Regions from separate parts of the Mesorhizobium sp. B2-3-15 genome, predicted to be linked through region 3. Evidence: predicted binding sites of a transcription regulator. Region 3 holds the regulator's gene; each other region holds the start of a gene.
The links. Region 3 encodes PhoB, which activates phosphate uptake and scavenging genes when phosphate is short. Its sites were predicted from a motif close to TGTCATNNANCTGTCAT; they were not measured.
Positions count from the first base shown of each region.

Region 1: a site for PhoB is predicted at 2,635-2,651, ahead of FJ954_RS20125 (YdcH family protein). Genes of this name have one in related genera too.
Region 2: a site for PhoB is predicted at 1,967-1,983, ahead of phnC (phosphonate ABC transporter ATP-binding protein). Genes of this name have one in related genera too.

Region 1 is NZ_VFVO01000009.1:255,636-259,834, forward strand. It holds gene FJ954_RS20105 (amino acid ABC transporter permease) at 1-385, opposite strand, end outside; gene FJ954_RS20110 (transporter substrate-binding domain-containing protein) at 459-1,289, opposite strand; gene FJ954_RS20115 (IclR family transcriptional regulator) at 1,460-2,248, shown strand; gene FJ954_RS20120 (YdcH family protein) at 2,278-2,481, opposite strand; gene FJ954_RS20125 (YdcH family protein) at 2,721-2,900, shown strand; gene ispG (flavodoxin-dependent (E)-4-hydroxy-3-methylbut-2-enyl-diphosphate synthase) at 3,233-4,199, shown strand, end outside.
Region 2 is NZ_VFVO01000006.1:38,567-42,765, forward strand. It holds gene phnD (phosphonate ABC transporter substrate-binding protein) at 11-919, opposite strand; gene phnC (phosphonate ABC transporter ATP-binding protein) at 1,031-1,888, opposite strand; gene FJ954_RS13750 (DUF1868 domain-containing protein) at 2,019-2,729, opposite strand; gene FJ954_RS13755 (DapH/DapD/GlmU-related protein) at 3,250-3,864, opposite strand; gene phnL (phosphonate C-P lyase system protein PhnL) at 3,861-4,199, opposite strand, start outside.
Region 3 is NZ_VFVO01000010.1:236,663-240,861, forward strand. It holds gene xylF (D-xylose ABC transporter substrate-binding protein) at 56-1,096, opposite strand; gene FJ954_RS21385 (ROK family protein) at 1,363-2,598, shown strand; gene phoB (phosphate regulon transcriptional regulator PhoB) at 2,601-3,290, opposite strand; gene phoU (phosphate signaling complex protein PhoU) at 3,310-4,017, opposite strand; gene pstB (phosphate ABC transporter ATP-binding protein PstB) at 4,043-4,199, opposite strand, start outside.

The DNA of each region.
Region 1 (4,199 bases), on a different contig from region 3:
CGATCGCCTTGCCGGCATCGAGCTGGCCGCGCGGGACAGCCTCGAGCCCGGAGCGAAACACCTCGACCAGATAGGCGCCGCTATAGACCGACAGGGTCAATACAAACGAGGTCGGTGCACTGTAGGCCAGGTCGACCACGGTCGGCAGGCCGTAGAAGACGAGATAGACCAGCAGGATCAGCGGCACGTTGCGGATGAATTCGACATAGGCGGCGATCACCGCCCGCACCACGCGTCCGGCCGAGACGTACCAGACCGCGAGCACCAACCCGATGACGACGCCGATGGCGATCGAGATCACGGCAAGCTCGAGGCTGAGCAGCAGGCCGCCCCAGAGCTTGTCGAAATGCCGCCAGATCAGGTTGAAATTAAGGGCATAGCCCATGCATCCGCCTCGGTGTGAAGGACGTCGAGTCGATTACGGAAGGGCAACAACGCCACCCTTCCGTAATCCGGGATCAGATGACCGGGAAGCCGGGGTGACGCGCCGGCGGCTCCTGGCCGAAATAGTCCTTGAAGGCGGCGTCATAGAGCGCCGATTCGTGGCCGAACATGGCGATGGTGAAAGTCTGGTTGACGAAGGTCAGCCAGTCCAAATCGCCTTGCCGCAGCGCGGCGCCGTAAAGCATCGAATACCAGCTCTTGCCGGCATCGAAATACTTGTCTGGATTGCGCGAGGCGAGCCAGCGCACGGTGGACAGGTCGACCGCGGCGGCGTCGGCACGCTTGGACTCCAGCGCCTGCAGCACGTTCGCCTGCGTGTCGATCTGCAACACCTGGGCCTGCGGCAGAGCATAGTGGACCGAGCTTTCGGCGTCGACATTCTGCAGGATGGAAATGCGTGTCGCTGAACCACCGGCCAGCAGCTTGTCGAAGGTCTTGTTCTCGGCGGTCGGCAGGGTCAGCAAGGCAACGCCTTCGACATAGTAGGGCCGGGAGAAATTGATCAGCTGCGAGCGCTGCGCCGTCATAGTCATGAACTGAATGGTGATGTCGACCTTGTTGGTGGTCACGTTGGGAATGCGCTGGGCCGGATCCTGCATGACGAACTCGACCTTGGTCGGGTCGTCGAAAAGGCCCTTGGCGAGAATGCGGCCCATGGTGATATCCATTCCGACCAGTTCGCCGGCATCGTTCTCGAAATGCCAGGGTGCGTTGGTGCTGCCGGTCCCGACAATCAGCTTGCCTCTGTCGAGCACGGTGCGCAGCAGGCTGTCGGATGCGGCCTGTGCGGCGGCCTTCTGCGCATCGACGGCTGCCAGCACGCCGGCCGTGGCAAGTCCCGCCATTCCCAATTTCAGAAAATCACGTCTTCCGGATGTGTCGTTCACGGCGACCTCCTTTCGTGTTGTGTTCCCCTATGCACAGGCCATACACGCGGCAGTGATTATCAAAGATTGTCTCTTACAAGAGACGCATGTATCCTGTACAAGACAGATACTAGCACCGGGAATCGACAATGCAAGATAGTAGTGTTTTGGCTGCTTCGGCCGACGAGAAGGCGCCGGGCTCCCGTGAGAAGGGCCTCAACCGGGTCCTGGAAATCCTAGAGTTCCTTCACACGACGCAGCGTGCGATCGGCATTGGCGATCTCGCCAAGGGCGTCAATGCGCCGCGTTCGACCACCTACACGCTGGTGCGGTCTCTGGTCGATGCCGGCCTCCTTGAAATGGCCGGCGACGGCAATCGCGTCTATTTCGGCAAGAAGCTCTACCTTTACGGAATGGACTATGTGCGCGGCAACGACCTGTTGCGGCGCGGGCGCCAGGAGGTCGACCATCTGTCGCGCGAGACGGGCGAGACCTCGGAATTGTGCATGCTGCAGAGCGGCCGCTATACGATCGTCCATTCCAGCCCTGGTACCAGGCCGTTCCGCATCAGTTCGGCCACCGGCCTGCAGATACCGCTGCCCTGGACCGCGTCTGGCCGGCTATTGCTTGCGGGGCTGGATAGAGTTGCGATCGAAGCCATGGTGTCTGATGACGATCTCGTGCTGCCTGACGGGCGCAAGCTGCGGCTCGACGATTTCATCGCCGACATCGCAAAGGCAGGGGTGACCGGCTACTGCGTCACCTCGGGCCTGGTCGACGCCTATACGAAATGCCTCGCCGTGCCGGTCTTTTCAGCGCCAGGCAAGGTCGAGGCGACGATGTGCCTGGTGGTTCCGATCGATACGTCGGAGGAGCGGACCGCCGATCTCATCGGCCTGCTGCGCGGCCGCGCCGCCGGGCTCTCGATCGGCGCATAGGCGGAAAGTGCCGGCGGCGCGATTCCGTCTCAGGCGATGATGTCTGGAATGATCCTGTCTTCCAGCTTCATCAGTCGGTCCTTGAGGAACAGCTTCTTCTTTTTCATGCGCTGGATCTGCAGCGGGTCGCAATTCATGGCGATCATGGCGTTGATCGCGGCATCGAAATCGGCGTGTTCCTGCTTCAGCCGGGAAAATTCGAGGCGAGTATCGGCCTGTTCCTGATCGGACATTCTCTACCGTCTGCACGTCTGCGGCGCCCAAAACTGGGCCTGGTTGGGCGGGGGCGGCAATTTCTGCCACCGGCGCGCAGCCCATATCACATTTCACGTTGTCGTGGAATGCTACCACGCAGCATTCGACATCGCTGCTCGATGGTGGCACACTGTCATTGTGCCGTCACAGATACGACCTGCGGTGGACGTGCCTTGGCGGCTGCAATCGAGGAAAACCATGAAAGGGAGAACCAATCATGTCTCTTGCATCCCATCTTGATGAGTTGCAGCGGAAACACGGCGACATCGAACGCGAAATCGATGACGCGATGAATCACCCGTCGGTTGATGACCTCGAAATCGGGAATCTCAAGCGACGCAAGCTGGCACTCAAGGATGCGATTGAGAAACTGAGGGCGCAACCAACCACGCATTGATCCTCACCTGACATAGCCGCTCACCACTGGCGGTCTTCCTTGCCGGCGGCGCCAGCCGCCGGTGCAGTGATTGCGATTTTCAGCGCTGCACCATAAGCGGAAACTAATATCCTTCGGACCCATCTTGCCCGCTTGGCCGCTGCCAGCTCGTGTGCTGTTTCAGGTCCCGGCCGGGACCAATTGCTGCCAGTGGCGACTGTCGCCATTGACAAGCCATCTTTGCTCCTCCACCTCATGCCGGACTTCAACGCATCGGCCCCGGCTTGTGCGTCCAGGTGGACGCACGCGCTTCAGAGAGACGCATAGCGCTCCAGAGACAAAAGGCTGCCGGCATGACCGGATATTTTTCTTCTCCCTTCCCCCGCCGCACCTCGGTCGGCGTCGATGTCGGCGGCGTGGTCGTCGGCGGCGGCGCGCCGGTGGTCGTTCAGTCGATGACCAACACCGACACGGCCGATATCGACCAGACAGTCGCGCAGGTCGCGGCGCTGCACCGCGCCGGCTCCGAGATCGTGCGCATCACCGTCGACCGCGATGAAAGTGCCGCCGCCGTGCCGCGCATTCATGAGCGGCTGCAGCGGCTTGGCATCAACGTGCCGCTGGTCGGCGATTTCCACTATATCGGACATAAGCTCCTGGCCGATCATCCGGCTTGCGCCGAGGCGCTGGCCAAGTACCGCATCAATCCCGGCAATGTCGGCTTCAAGGATAAGAAGGACCGGCAGTTCGCGGCGATCGTCGAGATGGCGATCAAACATGACAAACCGGTGCGCATCGGCGTCAACTGGGGCTCGCTTGACCAGGAGCTTCTGACGCGGCTGATGGACGACAACCAGGACAAGGGTTTCCCGCTGACGGCGCAGGAAGTGACGCGCGAGGCAATCGTGCAGTCGGCGATCCTGTCGGCCGAGATGGCCGAGGAAATTGGTCTTGGCCGCGAAAAAATCATCCTGTCGGCCAAGGTCAGCGGCGTGCAGGACCTGATCGCCGTCTACACCGAGCTTGCGACCCGTTCCAACCATGCGCTGCATCTCGGCCTCACCGAGGCCGGCATGGGCTCCAAAGGCATCGTCGCGTCTTCCGCGGCCATGGGCATCCTCTTGCAGCAAGGCATTGGCGATACCATCCGCATCTCGCTGACGCCGGAGCCCAATGGCGATCGCACCCGCGAGGTGCAGGTGTCGCAGGAACTGCTGCAGACCATGGGTTTCCGGCAGTTCGTGCCGATCGTCGCGGCTTGCCCGGGCTGCGGCCGCACCACCTCCACCGTGTTCCAGGAACTGGCGCAGAACATCCAGG
Region 2 (4,199 bases), on a different contig from region 3:
AATTTCGCCGTTAGCCGCCGATGGCTGCCTTACGGGCTTCGACGATGACGCTGTAGAAGTCCGGCTTCACCGGAACGTAGCCGGTGAAATCGCCGCCTTCGACGCCTTCGAAGCAAGCCTTGTCCTTCTTGGGCAGGTCAGTGAAGAAGGCGGCCAGCTTGGCGGTCATGTCGTCGCCGATCGCGGTGCGAACGACCAGCGGGCCATTCGGGATCAGGCCCGAGCGCCAGACTTCGACGAAGTCGTTGGGGTCGACGGCGCCCTTGGCGACTTCCTTGTGGAAGGTGCCGGAGGTGTAGCCGTTCTTGAAGTCGCCGATGCCCGAGGAATCGTCGACCGCGACATCTACCTTACCGTCACGCACGGCCAGAACGTTGTTTTCGTGGCCGCCATTGAACTGGGTCGACGCGAAGTAGGTCTCGTTCGAGGCGCCGGTGGTCTTCGGAATCTGGGTCAGCGGGATCAGATAGCCGGAGGTCGAATCCGGATCGGCATAGCCGAGCTTCTTGCCCTTGGCCGACTTGATGTCGGTGATCCCCGACGTCTTCAGCGCCAGGCCGATCGAATAATAGCCGGTGGAGCCGTCGGTCTGCTTGGTGGTGAGGATCGGGGTAACCGCCTTCGGATCCTTGAGATAGACGCTGGCGTAGCCGGAAGCGCCGAGTTCGGCGAAGTCGAGCGTGCCGCCGAGCAGGCCCTGGATGACGCCGTCATAGTCAGCGGCGGGGAACAGCGAAACCTTCTCGAAGCCAAACTCTGCCTTCAGGTGATCGGCCAGGCACTGGTAGTTGCGCAGCCGGTCGGTTTCGTTTTCACCGCCGAGAATGCCGACGCGAAATTCCTTCATGTCGGCGGCATGGGCCATGCTGGTGGCCATGGCGAGCACCGAAACGGCACCGAAAACCATCTTCCTGAACATTGATATCTCTCCTGTAAGTTCCGGCCCCGCGCCGGCAGCGTTCTTGATCTTGACAAGTGCCCTTGACGCGGACGGACGATCCAGGCTGCTCGCTATTGGCCCTTACTGGGCTCAGTATCCCGGGAATGCGGGTTCGAGCGGTCCGGCGGATGCGGCGATCTTCTGCTTGAAGGCAACACTGGTGGAGGTGATGACCTCCGATATCTCGCCGCCATTGCTGTCGGCGCCATAGACAAGACGCACGGCTTGGCGGTCGAGCTCTTCGGGCGGCCCGTCGAAGACGACCTTGCCGGCGGCCATGCCGATGATGCGGTTGCAATAGGTGCGGGCGGTATCGAGCGTATGCAGATTGGTGACAACGGTGATGCCTTCGCGCAGATTGATGTCCTGCAGAGAATCCATCACCACCTTGGCGTTAAGCGGGTCGAGCGAGGCGATCGGCTCGTCGGCGAGGATCACCCTGGGCTGCTGCATCATGGCGCGGGCGATGGCGACGCGCTGCTGCTGGCCGCCCGACAGCGTGCCGGCGGGCTGAAGTGCGGTGCGGGCGATGTCGAGCCGCTCGAGCGCGGCGACCGCCTCCGCGCACTCGGCGCGCGAAAACATGCCCAGAAGATTGGACAGGGTCGAACGGTGGTTCAATTTGCCGAGCAGCACGTTGGTCAGCACGTCGAGGCGCGGCACCAGGTTGAACTGCTGGAAGATCATGGCGCAGTCGCGCTGCCAGCGCCGCAGCGGCGAGCCGCGCAGCCGGGAGACCTCGGCGCCGTCAAAAAAAATCGACCCCTGGCTGGGGTCGACAAGACGGTTGATCATGCGAAGAAGAGTGGATTTGCCGGCGCCCGAACGACCGATGACGCCGACCATCTGCCCTTGCGGGATCGAGATGTTGACGTCGCTGACGGCGGTGTTCTTGCCAAATCGTCGGCTGACGCCGCGGATTTCGAGCGTGGCAGAGTTTGCTGACATGGGCTGGTTCCAGTCCGGTCCATATTGATCGTCAGGCATTCGCCTAACGCAGCCACATGAACCTGCCGTGTCGCGATGATGTCAGTTTTGTTACGCTCCACAGGCGCGGCGACTGGCGCCTTGCGGGCGATCAGCCGAGCACCAGCAATTCCTCGAAATGCTTCATGTCGCGGAACGCGCAGAAGGCGGGAGCCTTGATCTCGATCACCGGCGCCTGGCGCGCGAAAAGCGCCAGGCAACCGTCAAACAGCGCCTGCCACGCGGCGGCCCTATCATCATCAAAGCGCTGGATCTGATAGGCGAAGGTGATGTGGAAGACGTAGGTGTCGTGATCGGGATGCCGGCAGCCGAACGGCACCGCGAGCGCATCGCGCCATGCACGCATGATGCGCGCATCCTCGTCGGTCGCGCCGGCAACGGTGAGGCCGGTCGGCAGGACCTCGGCCACCTTGATGTTGAAAGGGCCGAAGCCCTGGAACCCCTTCAGGCGCTCCAGATAGAGGCGGGTCATGGCGTCGATGCTGGTGTCGAGCGGCACGTCCCGCGGCCAGAAGGGCAGGCGACGGCGATATTCGATTATGCCCTGGAAAAGGGTCATGTGCAGGCTGGAAACGGGCGTGAAGGCGAGGCGGTCGGCATCAGGCATTGCCAGCATCTTCTCGCGGACGGCCAACACCACCGCCTCCGACGGCGAGCCCTCGACAAGATGGCTGACCACCGTGTTGCCGGGCTCGAAGAGGAAGTTGCCTGACGTGTCATAGCGGGTGCCGAGATGCACCGGCGGCGTCGGACTGGAACCTTCGAAAAATCCGGTAAGCGAGGGTCTGACGGTCATGGAAATCTCCTTTGGGAGAGATGCCTCCTGTCCGAGTCACATGTCAGGGATGTGAACGGTGCCCTGTATGAGCATCGTGCCGAACAGATGAGTAGGAACCAGCGCGCTTAGGATAGACGCAATCCCAAGATCATCAACATGGCAGCGGAAACGGCGTCCGACCATCGCCTGCGCCCAACTGACGTTCCACGACCCCGGTGACCATCGCCAGCCCGCAAAATATGATGGAAACGGTCTCCGGTTTACAGGAAGGCTGTTAGCCTGGCTTTCCGGTAAGGTTGGCGAGGAACCATAAAATATAGAGTGGTACTAATCCTGTCGCCGATAACCCCAGCCCTACCACTATCATAATGATTGAGGAGACTACGTCAGACTGGCCCCAGCGATTAATCTCACGCTTCACTGCCAAATTTCCCAGTACCAACAGGGCCATTCCAACACAAAAAAGTATTAAGACGATAAAGCCCATTCCTGCCCTGTGCCGCTGAGTTTTCCAAACAATACTTTGGCAAAAACATCAATGGCGTCAACCGTATTTCTCCAGGAACGCCTCCGCCGACAACTCTCGGAAATCGTCCAGTGCCGCGCGCAGCCTCGCGTGATCCCAATCCCACCAGGCAAGCGCCTGGTAGCGCTCGGCGGTGCGGCGGTCGAAGCGCTCGCGGATCGGTTTTGCCGGTACGCCGGCGACGATCGTGTAGGGCGCGACGTCCTTCGAGACGACCGCGCCGGCGCCAACGGCGGCGCCGTCGCCGACGGTGACGCCGGGCAGGACGGTCGAGCCGTGGCCGAGCCAGGTGTCGTGGCCGATGATGACGCGCTTGGCGCGGCGCTCGGCGAAGAATTCGCTCTCATGCTCGGCGTCGTCCCAATAGTCGGAGGCGCGGTAGGTGAAGTGGTGCAGCGTCGGCCGCCAGGTCGGGTGGTTGGTGGCGTTGAGGCGCACGCTGGCGGCGATGTTGGCAAATTTGCCGATCGTCGCGCACCAGACCGCGCAGTCCTGCATCATGTAGGAATAGTCCCCGATCTCGCTTTCCGAAACCCGGCTGCGGTCGGCGATCTCGGTCCAGCGGCCGAGTGTCGAGTTGTGCACCTCCGCCGTCGGGTGGACCAGCGGCGTCTCCGATAGCTTCCTGGTCATGCGGCGATTTTTCCCGGAGCGAAGGCGGTGACGTCGATGATGCGGTCGGCCACCGCCTCGCGCACATCGTGATCGTGGAAGATGCCGAGCAGGGCGACGCCCGCCGCCTTTTTGGCGGCGATGAGTTCGATCACCACGTCGCGGTTCGTCGCATCGAGCGATGCGGTCGGCTCGTCGAGCAGCAGGATGGGGTGCTCGGTGATGAAGCCTCGCGCGATGTTGACACGCTGCTGCTCGCCGCCCGAGAAGGTTGCCGGTGGCAGCATCCAGAGTTTTTCCGGCAGGTTGAGCTGGGCCAGCAACGCGCGTGCCTTGGCTAGGGCTGCCTCGCGCTC
Region 3 (4,199 bases):
TCAGAACACTGACCGTTCCACGCCGCGGCGCTTCCGACTGTTCAGGCGATCAAGCTCAGTTGCAGGCCGCGACGCTGCCTGCGGCAACGCCCGTGCAGACTTCGTCCTTCTTGATCCAGCCGGCGTCGATGACGAGGTTGAGATTGTCCTTGGTGATGGCCACCGGGGTCAGGAACAGCGACTTTACGGTGTTGCCGCCAGGCGTCGTGAAGTCCTTCACGCCGGCGATGTCGGTCATCTTCTTACCGTCGGCGAGTTGCGAGGCGATCTCGGCGGCGTTCTTGCCGAGTTCGCGCGCGTCCTTCCACACCGACACGGTCTGGGTGCCGAGCGCGATGCGGTTGAGCGCGGCGTGGTCGCCGTCCTGGCCGGAGACCGGCACGGTGCCGGCGAGCCCCTGCGCCGTCAGCGCCGCGACCACACCGCCGGCGGTGCCGTCATTGGCGGCGACCACGGCGTCGACCTTGTTGTCGTTGGCGGTGAGGAACTGTTCCATGTTCTTCTGGGCGTTGGCGGGCAGCCAGCCGTCCGTATAGGCTTCGCCGACATTCTTGATCTTGCCGCTGTCTATTGCCGCTTTCAGCACTTCCATAGAGCCCGAGAACAGGAAGTCGGCATTCGGATCGGCGCCCGAGCCCTTGATGAAGACGTAATTGCCCTCAGGCTTCACCTTGAACACTTCGCGGGCCTGCATGCGGCCGACTTCCTTGTTGTCGAAGGTCAGGTAGAAGACGTCCTTGTTCTCGATCAGGCGGTCATAGCCGACGACCGGAATGCCCTCGTCGAGCGCCTTCTGTACCGCCGGGCCGATGGCCGACGCGTCCTGCGCCAGGATGATCAGCGAATTGGCACCCTGCGAAATCAGGCTCTCGACATCGGTCAGCTGCTTGCCAGGATTGGACTGCGCATCGGCGGAAATGTACTTGTCGCCCGCGGCCTCGATCGCCTTCTTCATGGCGGCCTCGTCGGTCTTCCAGCGCTCCTCCTGGAAGTTGGACCACGACACGCCGATAACCTTGCCCTTCGCCTGCGCGACCGACGCCAGCGTCAGCGACATGGCGACACCCGCCAGAACGGCGACTGTGAATCTCTTCATGATATCCTCCCTGCGCCCGCGTGTGGCGCGACCAAACTGGCCCTAAGGCCGGCACAAAGGCCCTAATTTTTTCGAGCCTCGAAAAAACACTGGTCCATCGCCGGAACACTGTCAACATCGATTCTGACGGATTTTGAGGTGCCGGAATCCTTTTTTCGAGCCCCGCAATAAATAAATGACAGCCCCAGCCGCTTCTGCCAGTATTCGACCCGTTGCCGGAGGTGTTCGAGGGGGCGTCAAGAACCGCGGCGACGGGGAGGGAAATCATGTCGGTCGGAATCCGCCACGACGATCTGCGCCGGCGCAACCGCGCAATGGTGATTGGAGCCGTGCGCCGGGGTGGCCAGCCCTCGCGCACTGAGATCGCCGCCACCACCGCCCTGAGCCACTCGACCATATCGGCGATATCAGCCGACCTGATCGGCGAAGGTATCCTGAGCGAAGGCAAGCCGAACGAGGCCGGCTCACTGAAACGCGGCCGGCCGCAGGTGGGCCTTTGTCTCAACCCCGAGGCCGCGGCGGTCATGACCGTGGTGCTGTCGCTGAATTTCCTCTCCGTCGCCGTCATCGACTACGCCGGCCAGGTGATATCGGAGGAGCAGCGCCGGCTGGACACGCTGACCATGTCGCGCGAGGCGCTGATCGGCGAATGCGTGGCCATCGTCCGGCGCCGCCTCGAGGATCCCGACCTCGATGTCGCCAGCATTGCCCGCATCGCGCTGGCGATCCAGGGCATCACCGACACCGAGGCGCGCGCCATGCTGTGGTCGCCGATCACGCCGCAGACGGACATTGCCTTCGCCGATATACTCGAAGCCGAATTCGGCATCCCCGCCACCATGGAGAACGACTGCAACATGATGGCTGTGGCGCTGCGCTGGCGCGACCCCGAGCGCTACCGCGACGACTTCATCGCCATCCTGCTCTCGCACGGCATCGGCATGGGCCTGGTGCTGAAGGGCGAGCTGTTCACCGGCACCCATTCCTCAGGCGGCGAGTTCGGCCACATGATCCATCGCCCCGGCGGCGCGCTCTGCCGCTGCGGGCGGCGCGGCTGCGTCGAGGCCTATGCCGGCAACTATGCCATCTGGCGTAATGCAGGACAGATGGGTGAGGACGCCAAACCGGTCGACGTCAGCGACGCCGACATGCGCGCATTGGCGGCCACGGCGCGCGAAAGAGACGGACCGGAGCGCGAGGCCTATCGCAAGGCCGGCGAGGCGCTGGGCTATGGCCTTGGCAGCTTGTTCGCGCTGATCGATCCGGCGCCGGTTGCGATGGTCGGCGTCAGCGCCGCCGCCTTCGATCTGATCGAGCCGGCCTTGCGTGAGGCCATCGCCCAGACCGCCGGCGGCCAGCATTCGACGTCGATTTCCTTCGATACAGAGCCGAACGAATTGCCGCTGATCCGCGAGGGCTGCGCCATGCGCGCGCTCACCTTCGTCGACCAGGAGATCTTCGCGCCGGGCGTGCAGGTGAGATCCGGCAAGAACGTGGCCTGATCTCAATCCTCGCGGATTGCGTAGCCCGCGCCACGGATGGTGCGTATCACATCGGGCATGCGGCCATTGTTGACCGCCTTGCGCAGGCGGCCGACATGCACATCCACGGTGCGCTCGTCGATGTAGATCGTCTCGCCCCAGACATTGTCGAGCAACTGGCTGCGCGAGAACACGCGGCCGGGATGGCGCATCATGAATTCGAGCAGCCTGAACTCGGTCGGTCCGAGCCGGATCTCGCTCTTCTTGCGATAGACCCGGTGCGATTCGCGGTCGAGCACGATGTCGCCGACCTTGAGCACGCTGGACAGCACTTCCGGTTTGGCGCGGCGCAGCAGCGCCTTGACCCGGGCCATGAATTCCGGCGTCGAGAACGGCTTGACCAGATAGTCGTCGGCGCCGGTCGAGAGGCCGCGCACGCGATCGCTCTCCTCGCCGCGCGCCGTCAGCATGATGATCGGCAATCGCTCCGTCTCGGGCCGCATGCGCAGGCGCCGACAGAGTTCGATGCCGGAAACCGCCGGCACCATCCAGTCGAGCACCAGCAGGTCGGGCACGTTTTCCTGGAGGCGTATCTCGGCTTCGTCGCCGCGTGTCACCACCTCGACCTGGTAACCCTCGGACTCCAGGTTGTAGCGGAGGAGCACGCCCAGCGGCTCCTCGTCCTCCACCACCATGATGCGTGGCGCGATCATCGATCGATCATCCCTGCCGTCAAGCCGCCGGCACCGACATCGCCGTCTCGTCCTGCTTCGGACGATTGGCGGGCAGTTGCGTGCCGGTCAGCACATAATACGCATTCTCGGCGATGTTGGTCACATGGTCGCCGATGCGTTCGAGATTCTTGGCGCAGAACAAAAGATGCGTGCAAGCCGTGATGTTGCGGGGATCCTCCATCATGTAAGTCAGGAGTTCGCGGAACACCGAAGTGTATTTGACGTCGATGCGTTCGTCGTCATTCCTGAGCTTGGCGAGGGCGGCGGCATCGCCGGCCGCATATTCCTCGACGACGCCCTGCACCTGGATCAGCACCAGCTGCGCCATGGAGTCGATGGAATGCGACAAGTCGCGCGGCGTGGCGGTGAGGCCGACCGAGCCGACGCGCTTGGCGATGTTCTTGGCAAGGTCGCCGATGCGTTCGAGATCGCCCGCCATGCGGATCGAGCCGACGACATGACGCAGATCGTCGGCCATCGGCTGGCGCTTGGCGATCAGGGTGATGGCGCGATCATCGAGTTCGCGCTGGCGCGCGTCCATGATGGCGTCGTCGGAGACGACGCGCTGTGCCAGCGCGTTGTCGGAATTCAGCAGCGCCTTGGTGGCGCCGCCGACCATCGTGCCGGCGAGATCGCCCATGTCGCTGATCAGCTTGCTGATCTGTCCGAGATCCTCGTCGAAGGCTGCGACTGTGTGTTCGGCCATGATCCTGGTCCTCGTATGCGTGAGATCAGCCGAAGCGGCCGGTGATGTAGTCCTGCGTGCGCTTCTCGCGAGGCGACGTGAAGATCTTCTCGGTCTTGTCGAATTCGACCAACTCGCCCAGATACATGAAAGCCGTCTGCTTCGAGACGCGCGCGGCCTGCTGCATGTTGTGGGTGACGATG